Geminicoccus roseus DSM 18922: one gene and its partner. The main gene of each other region encodes a partner of the protein of the gene in region 2 in a complex. Links are inferred from orthologs where the notes say so. Each region holds a gene or a part of one and is shown on either strand. Other genes may lie near its edges.

The links.
Region 1: the proteins of uvrA (region 2) and mfd are in contact, whole or in part, in a crystal structure (PDB 4DFC), measured with the Escherichia coli proteins. The link is inferred for Geminicoccus roseus DSM 18922 from one-to-one orthologs.

What each region holds. Positions count from the first base shown.
Region 1 is NZ_KE386572.1:4,591,423-4,597,555, forward strand. The notes cover bases 2,049-6,133. They hold mfd (transcription-repair coupling factor), read left to right. Parts: upstream 2,049-2,441; coding sequence 2,442-5,933; downstream 5,934-6,133. Other genes in these bases: recG (ATP-dependent DNA helicase RecG), read right to left, coding at 2,049-2,099; GEMRO_RS0122700 (succinate dehydrogenase assembly factor 2), read left to right, coding at 2,171-2,437. Also shown: GEMRO_RS31290 (DUF502 domain-containing protein), read left to right, coding at 1-44; more of recG, read right to left, coding at 1-2,048. UniProt on the Escherichia coli protein: Couples transcription and DNA repair by recognizing RNA polymerase (RNAP) stalled at DNA lesions. Mediates ATP-dependent release of RNAP and its truncated transcript from the DNA, and recruitment of nucleotide excision repair machinery to the damaged site.
Region 2 is NZ_KE386572.1:4,781,974-4,787,506, forward strand. Bases 1-3,485 are described here. They hold uvrA (excinuclease ABC subunit UvrA), read left to right. Parts: upstream 1-393; coding sequence 394-3,285; downstream 3,286-3,485. Other genes in these bases: ssb (single-stranded DNA-binding protein), read right to left, coding at 1-159. Also shown: GEMRO_RS34455 (hypothetical protein), read left to right, coding at 3,753-5,533. UniProt on the Escherichia coli protein: The UvrABC repair system catalyzes the recognition and processing of DNA lesions. UvrA is an ATPase and a DNA-binding protein. A damage recognition complex composed of 2 UvrA and 2 UvrB subunits scans DNA for abnormalities.

The DNA of each region.
Region 1 (6,133 bases), 190 kb from region 2 along the record:
CCATCGAGGAGCCCGAGAGCATCCGTACGCCGGAACAGGTGTAGCAGCAGGCGCAGCGCCCGGCCGCGCTCGCTGGCGAGGCCGGGATCGTCGGCCAGCGAGCGGCGGGCCGATGCCGCCGCCAGCGGCACCAGATCCGCATGCCGCTGCAGATCGGCCAGGCGCAGGTTCGGCACGCCGCTCTGGCGATCGCCCAGGATCTCGCCCGGGCCACGCAGCCGCAGGTCCTCCTCGGCCAGCACGAAGCCGTCATTGGTCGCGCGCAGCGCCGCGAGCCTGCTTTTCGCCGTGGCCGACAGAGGCGGCCGCCAGAGCAGGACGCAGGCGGAGGCGCCGCTGCCCCGGCCGACCCGGCCCCGCAGCTGGTGCAGTTGGGCCAGGCCGAACCGCTCGGCGGCCTCGATCACGATCAGGGTCGCCTCGGGCACGTCGACCCCGACCTCGATGACGGTGGTGGCGACCAGCAGCGGCGTCTCGCCCTGGGCAAACGCCCGCATCGCCAGATCCTTGGCATCGTCTTTCAGGCGGCCGTGCACGAAGCCGACCGCCCCGCCGAACATCGCCCGCAGCTCCTCGACCCGCGCCTCCACGGCGGCCTGATCCTCGCGCTCGCTGACCTCGACCAGCGGGCAGACCCAGTAGACCCGCTCCCCGCGGTCCAGGCGGCGCCGGACCGCCGAATAGATTTCCTCGATGCGGTCGACCGGCACGGCGGCGGTGGCGATCGGCTGGCGGCCGGGCGGCCGGTTCGCGATGATGCTGGTGGCGATGTCGCCATAGGCGCTCATCGCCGCGGTACGCGGGATCGGCGTCGCGGTCATCAGCAGCAGGTCGACGGCGTGGCCCTTGGAGCGCAGGGTCAGGCGCTGGCGCACCCCGAACCGGTGCTGCTCGTCGACCACCGCCAGCGCCAGGTCGGCGAAGACCGCATCGTCCTGCAGGAGCGCATGGGTGCCCACCACCAGGGCAGGCTCGCCAGAGCGGAGACGCTCCAGCAAGCGGGCGCGCTCCTTGCCCTTGATGCGGGCGGCCAGCAGCAAAGGCTGGATGCCCAGCGGCTCAAGCATCCGGGCGAGGCTGCGGGCATGCTGGGTCGCCAGCACCTCGGTCGGCGCCATCAGCGCGGCCTGATGGCCGGCCTCCAGCGCCGCCAGCATCGCCTGCACGGCGACCAGGGTCTTGCCGGCGCCGACATCGCCCTGCAGGAGGCGCAGCATGGCGCTGGGGGCGGCCATGTCCGCCAGGATCTCCGCCACCGCGGTCCGCTGCTCGCCGGTCGGCTCGAACGGCAGTGCTGCCAGCAGCCGCGCCTGCAGGGTGCCGTCGCCGCGGATCGACCGGCCGGCCGCCCGTTCCCGGCTGCGGCGCGCGATCAGGAGGCCCAGCTGGCCGGCCAGCAGCTCGTCCATCGCCAGCCGCGCCAGCGCCTTGTCGTCCGGGCCGGCATGGGCGGCCCGCAGCGCCTGGTCGAGCGGCGGCCAGCCGGCGGCGCGCAAAAGATCGGGCTCGTGCCATTCGGCGAGCGGCGCGAGCTTGGCCTGAGCCCGGCGCAGCAGGCCGCGGATGGTGCCTTGGTGCAGGCCGTCGCTGGACGGGTAGACCGCCAACGGCCGGCCCGCCTCCTCCGGCCGCAGCGTGTCGGGGTGCGCCATCTGCCAGCGCTCGGCAAAGCGCTGCAGCCGGCCCTGCACCACGCGCTCGGCGCCGAGCGGGAAGCGCTCCTCGATCATCCGCTGCACCGCGCCGAAGAACACGAGGTCGATGTCGCCGGCCGGTCCGGTCGCGGCCACCCGGAAGGGACGGTTCCCGGACGGGGGCGGGTGGTGGCCGGCGATCCGGACCAGGAGCGTGCGCGTACACCCCTCGTCCAGCGGCGTCAGCTCCATCGCCGGACAGGTGTCCAGGAAGGAGGCGGGCAGGTGGGTCAGCAGGTCGAGCACCACCGGATCGGCGCTGCCGAGCAGCCGTGCCAGGCGGCGCTCCAGGGCGGGGCCCACCCCCTGCAGGCCGCGCACCGGCGCGAACAGCGGCAGCAATGCCGCCGGCCGCTCGTGCGTCGGCGCGACGACGGCATGCGCGCCCTCCTTGGAACCGTCCATCATCTCCGCTAGACCGCTCGCCTCCGGCGCGTCACCCACTATGTCCACCCGCATCGTCCAAAGGCATGCGCATGACCGAGACGACCGAAGATCGCAAGAAGCGGCTGCACTACCAGAGCCATCACCGCGGCCAGGTGGAGAACGACCTGCTGCTCGGCCGATTCGCGCGACGGCATCTGGACAGACTGGAGGGCGAGCGGCTGGATGCCTATGAGAACCTGCTCGCCGAGGCGGACGTGGACATCTGGGCCTGGGTAACCGGCATGCAGCCTCTGCCGGCCCGGCACGACAACGAGGTCTTCGCGCTCCTGCGCGCGGAGGCCGAAGGGAAAAGCTGATCCGATGACGACCGCAACCGTGGCGCAAGCGCCTGCCTCCAGCGCCACGAAGCCGCGCCGGCTCCTGCTGGCCCGTGCGGCGGTCGGGCTGGATGCCCTGCATCTGGCCAGGCGGATCGCCAAGAACGGCGCCTCCACCATGTTCGTGGCGCGCGACGCCGAGCGTGCCGCGCAGTTCGCCGCCCAGTTCCGCTTCTTCGCGCCCTCGATCCAGATCCTGCCGTTCCCGGCCTGGGACTGCCTGCCCTACGACCGGATCTCGCCCAATGCCGGGATCATGGCGACACGGCTCGCCACGCTCGCGGCGCTGGGCGAGAAGGCCAGCTCGCGCCTGGTGCTGACCACGGTGAACGCGCTGACCCAGCGCGTGCCGGCACCGGAGACGGTGCGGGGCGGCCGGCTGGTCGCCAAGGCGGGCGGCCGGATCAAGCGCGACGACCTGGTGGTCCATCTGGAGCGCAACGGCTTCCGGCGGGCCGGCACCGTGGTGGAAGCCGGCGAGTACGCGGTGCGCGGCGGCCTGCTTGACCTTTGGCCGACCGGGCAGGCCGAGCCGGTCCGCCTGGACTTCTTCGGCTCGGTGCTGGAATCCATCCGCGGCTTCGACCCGCTCACCCAGCGCACCACCGACAAGCACCAGCAGGTCGTGCTGCAGGCGGTGAGCGAGGTCACCCTCGACGCCCAGTCGGTGGAGCGGTTCAAGACCGGCTACCTGCAGCGGTTCGGGGCGGTGACCGACGACCCCTTGCTGGAGGCGGTGGGCGCCGGCCGGCATTTCCCGGGCATGGAGCACTGGCTGCCGCTGTTCCACGACAAGCTGGTGTCGGTGTTCGACCATCTGGGCGAGGGCTGGACGGTCGCCTTCGACCACCATGCCGACGAGGCGATCGCGGCGCGGCAGGCGCTGGTGGGCGAGCATTACCGGGCGCGCCAGGAGCCGGCCCCCAAGGGCACCAGCTTCGGCACCACCGTCTACCGGCCGCTGCCGCCGGAACTGCTCTACCTGGACGAGACCAGCCTGCGCCGGCAGCTCGACCCGCTGCCGACCATCACCTTCTCGCCGGCCCCGCCGCCGGTGACCAAGCCCGAAGGGGTCGACCTGGTGGTCGATCTCGGCGCCAGGCCGGCGCGCGACTTCACCCAGGAGCGGCAGAACCGCGACATCAACCTGTTCCAGGCGATCGCCGACCATGTCCGCGACCTGACCAAGCAGGGCAAGGACCCGATCCTCGCCACCCACAGCGAAGGCTCGGCCGACCGGCTGAAGACCGTGCTGGGCGACCATGGGCTGCCGGGCCTGCCGGTGGTGCCGGACATGGCGCGCGCCCTGGCGCAGCCGGGTGCGAAACTCGCGGTGCTGCCGATCGAGCGCGGCTTTGTCACCACCGACATCGTGGTGCTGGGCGAGGTCGACCTGCTGGGCGACCGGCTGCAGCGCTCGGTGGCCAAGCGCAAGCGGGCCGACAAGTTCATCCAGGACCTCTCGGTCCTGTCCGAGGGCGACCATGTGGTCCATGCCGAGCACGGGATCGGCCGGTTCGAGGGGCTGATCACGCTCGAGGTCGGCGGGGCGCCCCATGACTGCCTGAAGGTGGTCTATGCCGGCGGCGACAAGCTGTTCGTGCCGGTGGAGAACCTGGAGATCCTGTCCCGCTACGGCCATGCCGACCAGGCGGTGCAGCTGGACAAGCTGGGCGGGGCCGGCTGGCAGTCGCGCAAGGCCAAGGTCAAGCAGCGGGTGCGCGAGGTCGCGCAGGAACTGCTGGCGATCGCCGCCCAGCGCGCCCTGCGCAAGGGACGGCCGCTGGAGGCGGCGCACGGCCTCTACGACGAGTTCGTGGCCCGGTTCCCCTACGAGGAGACCGAGGACCAGCTGAACGCCATCGAGGCGGTGCTGACCGACATGGCGAGCGGCCAGCCGATGGACCGGCTGATCTGCGGCGATGTCGGGTTCGGCAAGACCGAGGTGGCGCTGCGCGCGGCCTTCGTCGCGGCCGCGGCCGGCAAGCAGGTGGCGATGCTGGCGCCGACCACGCTCTTGGCGCGCCAGCACTACCGCGTGCTAACCGAGCGCTTCGCCGACCTGCCGATCCGGGTCGAGCAGCTTTCCCGCTTCGTGCCGGCCAAGGCACAAAAGCAGATCAAGACGGAGATGGCCGAGGGCAGGGTCGACATCGTGGTCGGCACCCACGCCCTGCTCGCCAAGGACGTGCAGTTCAAGGACCTGGGCCTGGTCGTCATCGACGAGGAGCAGCATTTCGGGGTGGTGCACAAGGAGCGGATGAAGCAGTTCCGCGCCGAGGTGCACGTCCTGACCATGACCGCCACCCCGATCCCGCGCACGCTGCAGATGGCGCTGGGCGGGATGAAGGACATGAGCGTGATCGCGACGCCGCCGGTCGACCGGCTGGCGGTGCGCAGCTTCGTGATGCCGACCGATCCGGTGGTGATCCGCGAGGCGCTGATGCGCGAGCATTACCGCGGCGGGCAGAGCTTCTATGTCTGCCCGCGGATCGCCGACCAGACCAAGCTCGCCGAGGACCTGCGCAAGCTGGTCCCGGAGCTGAAGGTCGGGATCGCGAATGGCCGGATGGCGCCCAAGGAGCTGGAGGCGGTCATGGGCCAGTTCTACGACCACCAGATCGACATCCTGCTGGCCACCAACATCGTGGAGAGCGGGCTGGACATCCCGTCGGCGAACACCCTGATCGTGCACCGCGCCGACCTGTTCGGCCTCTCGCAGCTCTACCAGCTGCGCGGCCGGGTCGGCCGCTCCAAGCTGCGCGGCTACACCTACCTGACCACGCCCGACAAGCAGCTGGCCGAGACCGCGGAGCGGCGGCTGAACGTGATCCAGTCCCTGGAAGGGCTGGGCGCGGGCTTCCAGCTGGCCAGCCACGACCTGGACATCCGGGGGGCCGGCAACCTGCTGGGCGACGAGCAGTCCGGCCACGTCAAGGAGGTCGGCTTCGAGCTGTACAACTCGATGCTGGAAGAGGCGATCGCGGCGGCCAAGGCCGGGGCCGAGGGCCAGGAGGAGGCGGTCGACTGGACGCCGCAGATCACCGTGGACGCGGCGGCGCTGATGCCGGAGAGCTGGATCGGCGATGTCGACCTGCGCCTGGCCATGTACCGGCGGCTGGCCTCGCTCACCGAGCGGGAGGAGATCGACAGCTTCGCCGCGGAACTGGTCGACAGGTTCGGCAAGCTGCCGGAGGAGACCGAGAACCTGCTCTCGATCATCGCGGTCAAGCAGCTGTGCAAGAAGGCCAACGTGGCCAAGCTCGACGCCGGTCCCAAGGGCATCGTGCTCAGCCTGCACCAGAACCGGTTCCCGCAGCCGGAGCGGCTAATCGGCCTGATCGCCGAGAGCAAGGGCCAGATGAAGGTCCGGCCGGATCACAAGATCCTGTACCTGCAGGAGACCAAGAGCCCGGCCGACCGGCTGCGGGTGGCCAACAAGCTGATGGACCAGCTGGCGCGGCTGGCGGCCTGAGGGAGGGCGCCGGCAGGCGCCCATGCGCCGCTCGGGTTCGTTCGTGCAAAAACACGACGGGACGTTGGCCGGTGCTGCCTGGGCGGGACGCGGCTCTCGGGTTCGTTTGTGCAGCTCGGTGATCGGCAGGCGGCACGCCGGGGAGAACCGGGGCTCGGGTTCGTTCGTGCAAAAACGGCGGGACGCCGGCCGGCGCTGCC
Region 2 (5,533 bases):
CTCGGTGCGCTCCTTGCGTTCGCCCGACTGCTTGTCGGACCAGCGCTCGGAGGTGGCGATGGAAAGATGCACGATCTTCTGATTGTTCTGGGTATAGCGGACCTCGGGGTCCCTCCCCAGATTACCCATCAGAATGACCTTGTTGACGCTGCCGGCCATGACCGTCCTCGGCTGTCGCCGCCCAGAAAGGCGGGCGGTGCGGATGAAGTGGCACCCATCTTAACGGCACTCGGGCGCTCCGACGAGGCGCCTGATCCAGGTGGAGGAACATGGCGTAGAGGACATGCGCGCGCGGCTTGTCGAAAGCTTCGCGCTGGTCCATCTATGCCCGGCGGTGTACGCGTTTCGTTCTCCTGCACGTTCCGTCGGCAACCTCCTCTGGCCGGGTACTTCATGGACGACATGATCCGCATTCGTGGTGCGCGCGAGCACAATCTGAAGTCGGTGGACGTCGACATCCCGCGCAATCAGCTGGTGGTCATCACCGGGCTGTCGGGCTCTGGCAAGTCCTCGCTCGCGTTCGACACGATCTATGCCGAAGGCCAGCGGCGCTATGTCGAATCGCTGTCGGCCTATGCCCGGCAGTTCCTGGAGATGATGCAGAAGCCGGACGTCGACCAGATCAGCGGTCTGTCGCCGGCCATCGCCATCGAGCAGAAGACCACCTCGAAGAACCCGCGCTCGACCGTCGCGACGGTCACCGAGATCTACGACTACCTTCGCCTGCTCTACGCCCGGGTCGGCGTGCCCTACTCGCCGGCTACGGGCCTGCCGATCGAGAGCCAGACCGTCCCGCAGATGGTCGACCGGGTGCTGGCCGTGCCCGAGGGGAGCCGTCTCTACCTGCTGGCGCCGATCGTTCGGGGCCGCAAGGGCGAGTACCGCAAGGAGCTGCTGGACCTGCAGCGCAAAGGGTTCCAGCGGGTCAAGATCAACGGCGAACTCTACGACATCGAGGACGCCCCGGCCCTCGACAAGAAGCTCAAGCACGACATCGAGGTGGTGGTCGACCGGATCGTGGTGGCTCCCGATCTCGGCCAGCGGCTAGCCGACAGCGTGGAGACGGCGGTCGAGCTTTCCGATGGCCTGCTGGTGGTGGAGGATGCCGACAACGGGGAGCGCCAGCTCCTGTCCGCCAAGTTCGCCTGCCCGGTCTCCGGCTTCACCATCGCCGAGATCGAGCCGCGACTGTTCTCGTTCAACAGCCCCCATGGGGCCTGCCCGGCCTGCGACGGCCTGGGCCGGACCATGTTCATGGATCCGGACCTCGTGGTGCCGAATCCTGACCTGTCGCTGGCGGAGGGCGCCATCGAGCCCTGGGCCGACAGCACGTCATCCTGGTATCCGCAGACCCTAGCGAGCCTGGCGAAGCATTACGGCTTCGACCTGACCACGCCGTGGAAAAAGCTTCCCGAGAAGGCGCGGGAGGTGGTGCTGAACGGTTCCGGCCGCGAAGCAGTCACCATGCGCTACGCCGACGGCTTGCGCGCCTACGAGACGAAGAAGCCGTTCGAGGGCGTGGTCCCGAACCTGCAGCGACGCTGGCGGGAAACGGACAGTGCCTGGATGCGTGACGAACTATCCGAATATCTGAGTGCCGCGCCATGCACGACCTGCAATGGCTGGCGCCTGAAGCCTGAGGCGCTCTCGGTCAAGATCGACGGCCATCACATCGGCCAGGTCACGGACAAGTCGGTGCAGGATGCCGACCGCTGGTTCGCGACGCTGGATGCCCGGCTGACCGCCCGCCAGGGAGAGATCGCGGTCCGGATCCTGAAGGAGATCCGCGACCGTCTGCGGTTTCTCAACGATGTCGGCCTTGGCTATCTCACCCTTGCCCGGGATTCCGGCACGCTCTCCGGCGGCGAAAGCCAGCGCATCCGGCTGGCCTCGCAGGTCGGCAGCGGGCTCACCGGAGTGCTCTATGTGCTGGACGAGCCGTCGATCGGCCTGCACCAGCGCGACAATGACCGTCTGCTCGCCAGCCTTGTCGGCCTGCGGGATCTCGGCAACACGGTGATCGTGGTCGAGCATGACGAGGATGCGATCCGGGCCGCCGATCATCTGATCGACATGGGTCCGGGTGCGGGCGTGAACGGTGGCATCGTGGTGTCTCAGGGCACCCCGGAGCATGTCATGCACGATCCGGCCAGCCTGACCGGCCAGTATCTTTCCGGCCGTCGCCAGATCCCGGTGCCTGCCAGCCGCCGCGCCATCGACGAGAAGCGCATGCTCAGGCTGGTGAATGCCCGCGCCAACAACCTGCGGGGAGCGACCGCGTCCTTCCCGCTCAGCAACTTCGTCTGCGTCACCGGGGTGTCGGGTTCGGGCAAGTCCAGCCTGGTGGTGGACACGCTCTACCCGGCACTGGCCCGCAAGCTGAATGGAGCCCGCAAGGCTCCGGCGGCGCATGACGACCTGATCGGCCTGGAGCATCTCGACAAGGTGGTCGAGATCGACCAGTCGCCGATCGGCCGCACGCCCCGCTCCAACCCGGCTACCTATACCGGAGCATTCGGCCCGATCCGCGACTGGTTCGCGGGCCTGCCGGAAGCGCGCGCCCGCGGTTACAAGCCCGGCCGGTTCAGCTTCAACGTCAAGGGCGGCCGCTGCGAGGCCTGCCAGGGCGATGGGGTCGTCAAGATCGAGATGCACTTCCTGCCGGACGTCTACGTCCAGTGCGACGTGTGCAAGGGCAAGCGGTTCGAGCGCTCGACGCTGGAGATTACCTACAAGGACAAATCGATCGCCGATGTCCTGGCGATGACGATCGAGGAAGCTACCCAGCTGTTCGAGGCGGTTCCGGCGATCCGCCACAAGCTGGAAACGCTGAAGAGGGTCGGCCTCGGCTACGTGGCCCTTGGCCAGTCGGCGACGACGCTGTCCGGAGGAGAGGCGCAGCGGGTCAAGCTCGCCAAGGAACTCGCCCGGCGCGCCACCGGCCGGACCATCTACATCCTGGACGAGCCGACCACCGGTCTGCATTTCGAGGATGTCCGCAAGCTCCTGGAAGTGCTGCACGCGCTGGTGGACACCGGCAACACGGTGGTGGTGATCGAGCACAACCTCGAGGTGATCAAGACGGCGGACTGGATCGTCGACCTGGGACCGGACGGCGGCACCGGCGGTGGCCAGATCGTGGCGGAGGGCCGTCCGGAGGCGGTGGCCGCCGATCCCGCCAGCCACACCGGCCGCTATCTGGCCCGGCTGCTGCCACCGGCGGCCGCGGCGAATGCGGACATCGATACTCCCCTGCCCGCCAGGAAGCGCCGCCGGGCCTCCTGATCTCAAGGCAGGTGCGCGATCCCGAGCGCCTTTAAGCTTTCGTCAACTTCCTGCGGCTAGCCTCTTGTCCCAAGCGATGCTGCTGTCAGGAGACCGACGTTCATGCCAGTCGACCGGAACCTGCGAATACTGGTGGTTCCTGCCGGTGCTGCGGGCCAGGAAGGCCTGGGCGTCCTGCAATGACGTTCGACACGGGCGCGGCGGCGCCCGGGATCGCCGACCTGCTGCTCGGTCGTGCCAGGAGCGGCATCGTTCGGGACGCGAGCAGGCCGATCATCGGTCTCTGGCTGACGGGCCTCGTCGTTCTCGGCGGACTGCTGGCCACTCCCCCACGGCCAGTGCTGGCTCAGACGGCGGCGGAGCGGGCGACCACCGTCAGCCTAGGCGAGAAGGCGCCGATCCGCTTCCGCTTCGCTGCCCGAGGCGGCACCGACCGGCTCCTGCTGGAAAGCAAGACGGCGTTCGGCATGGTCCGTTCGGGCGATGGCTCAGATCTTGTTCTCCGCTTCGACCGGCCTCTCCTGGGCGAAGCCGATCGGATCTCCATGGTGCTCGGCCGCTCGATCCTGTCGGCCACCGTCGAGGGAGACATCCTGCGCCTGAGGCTGCGACACCGCGTCCAGACTGAAATCAGGCGCGTCTCCCTGCATCAGGCGGTGGTCTCGTTCCGGGAAGCGGCACAGGCTCCCGACCCTCAGGCCGCAGCGACGATCACCGCTCCCCTTGCCCTGCCGGCACTCCTTGCCGAGGACCCGCTGGACAGTTCCCCTCTGCCATCGGGGGAACCATTCGCGCCGGCAGCAAGCCCGGCCGAGGCCGGGAGCTCTCCCTCGTCGTCAGGACAAACGGAGCCGCTGGAGCAACACCTGCTTTCCGCACCCGATCTGGACGAGCGTGCGCCACCACTACGTCCGGCCGTGCTCCGGATCGGGGCGACCAGGGCAACTCCGGACCATGTCGCGGTCGATTATGCCTGGGACCAGGTGGTGCCAGCGGCTGCTTTCCTTCGAGACCACCAGGTCTGGATGGTGTTCGCCGCGGCGACGGCCAAGCTGGCGGCTGATCCGTTTGCCTTGGCACGCAGCCTGGACGGCATGGTCCTGGACGCCGAGCGCCAGGTCGAACCCGACCGGCTGATCTTTCGGCTGGCCCTGGCCCCGGGCGTCCGTCCGGCCTTCGCTCCCGCACCAGGAGGCAACGCCACTTGGCGTCTTTCCCTGGAGCGGAGCGGGAACATTGAACCGGAGGAAGCCACGGCTGCCGTGCCCACGTCCCTCGGGCCAGACGGTACGCTGCATTTCAACTTGCCTGGCCCTGTCCTGGAAGTGGCCGACCGGCGGGCAGGAGACCGCCTCCTGGTGGTGCCGGCAGTACCGGACGCGGCGCAGCCCTTGGGAGCAGGCGGGTATCCAGAACTCGATTTGCTGCCGACGCTGGCGGGGCTGGTACTTCGTCCGCTACGTCCTGATGTCCTGGTGGATACGGCCGATGGCGCAGTGCGGGTACGGCGCAGCGCCCGTCAACCCATGGCAGTCGACGAGACCCAGCCTGGAAGTCGGGCAGCATCCCCCGCCGGCTTGGACTTCCGCAGCCTCGGGGGGGCCGCTGGCTTGGCCGAGCGACGACGGGCCGAGGCGGAACTCGCGCGGGCGCCCGCAGATCCTGCGGCGAGGTCCCGGCTGGTGCGCGTGCTTCTTGGGGCAGGTCTCGTGACCGAGGCGAAGGTTGCGCTTGATCAGGCCGGGGCTGCTGCTCCCACGCTCATCCCGCTTGCCGCCGCAGCTGCGGCACTGGCCGAGCCTCGTGATGTGTCGCCAGAGAGATTTACCGGACTGGCATCGGCCGACGCCGCCGAAGGAGCCTTGTGGCGTGCCTATCTTCACAGCCAGCGGGGCGCCTGGCCCCAGGCTGCGGCGGCCTTCGCCGCATCGGGAGATACACTATTTCACTATCCGCCGGCGCTGCGTCGAATCCTTGGCGAGGCGGTGGTCCGGGCGCTGACCCAATCCGGTGATGGCAACGCGGCACTTGCCATCATCGACCGCCTGATGCCGGCCGCCACCAACCCTGAGGAGCAGGCAGGCTGGAAGCTCCTGCAGGCCGAGGCCCTGGCCAAGGAGAATGCCCTTCCCGCTGCACGGCGACGTCTCGAGGAGGCAGCCAGTCTGGGTGACGATGCGACGGCCCTGCAGGCCGAGGGAGGAATGCTTGATCTGGCTCTGCTGGAGGGAAGCATCGATGCGGCTGG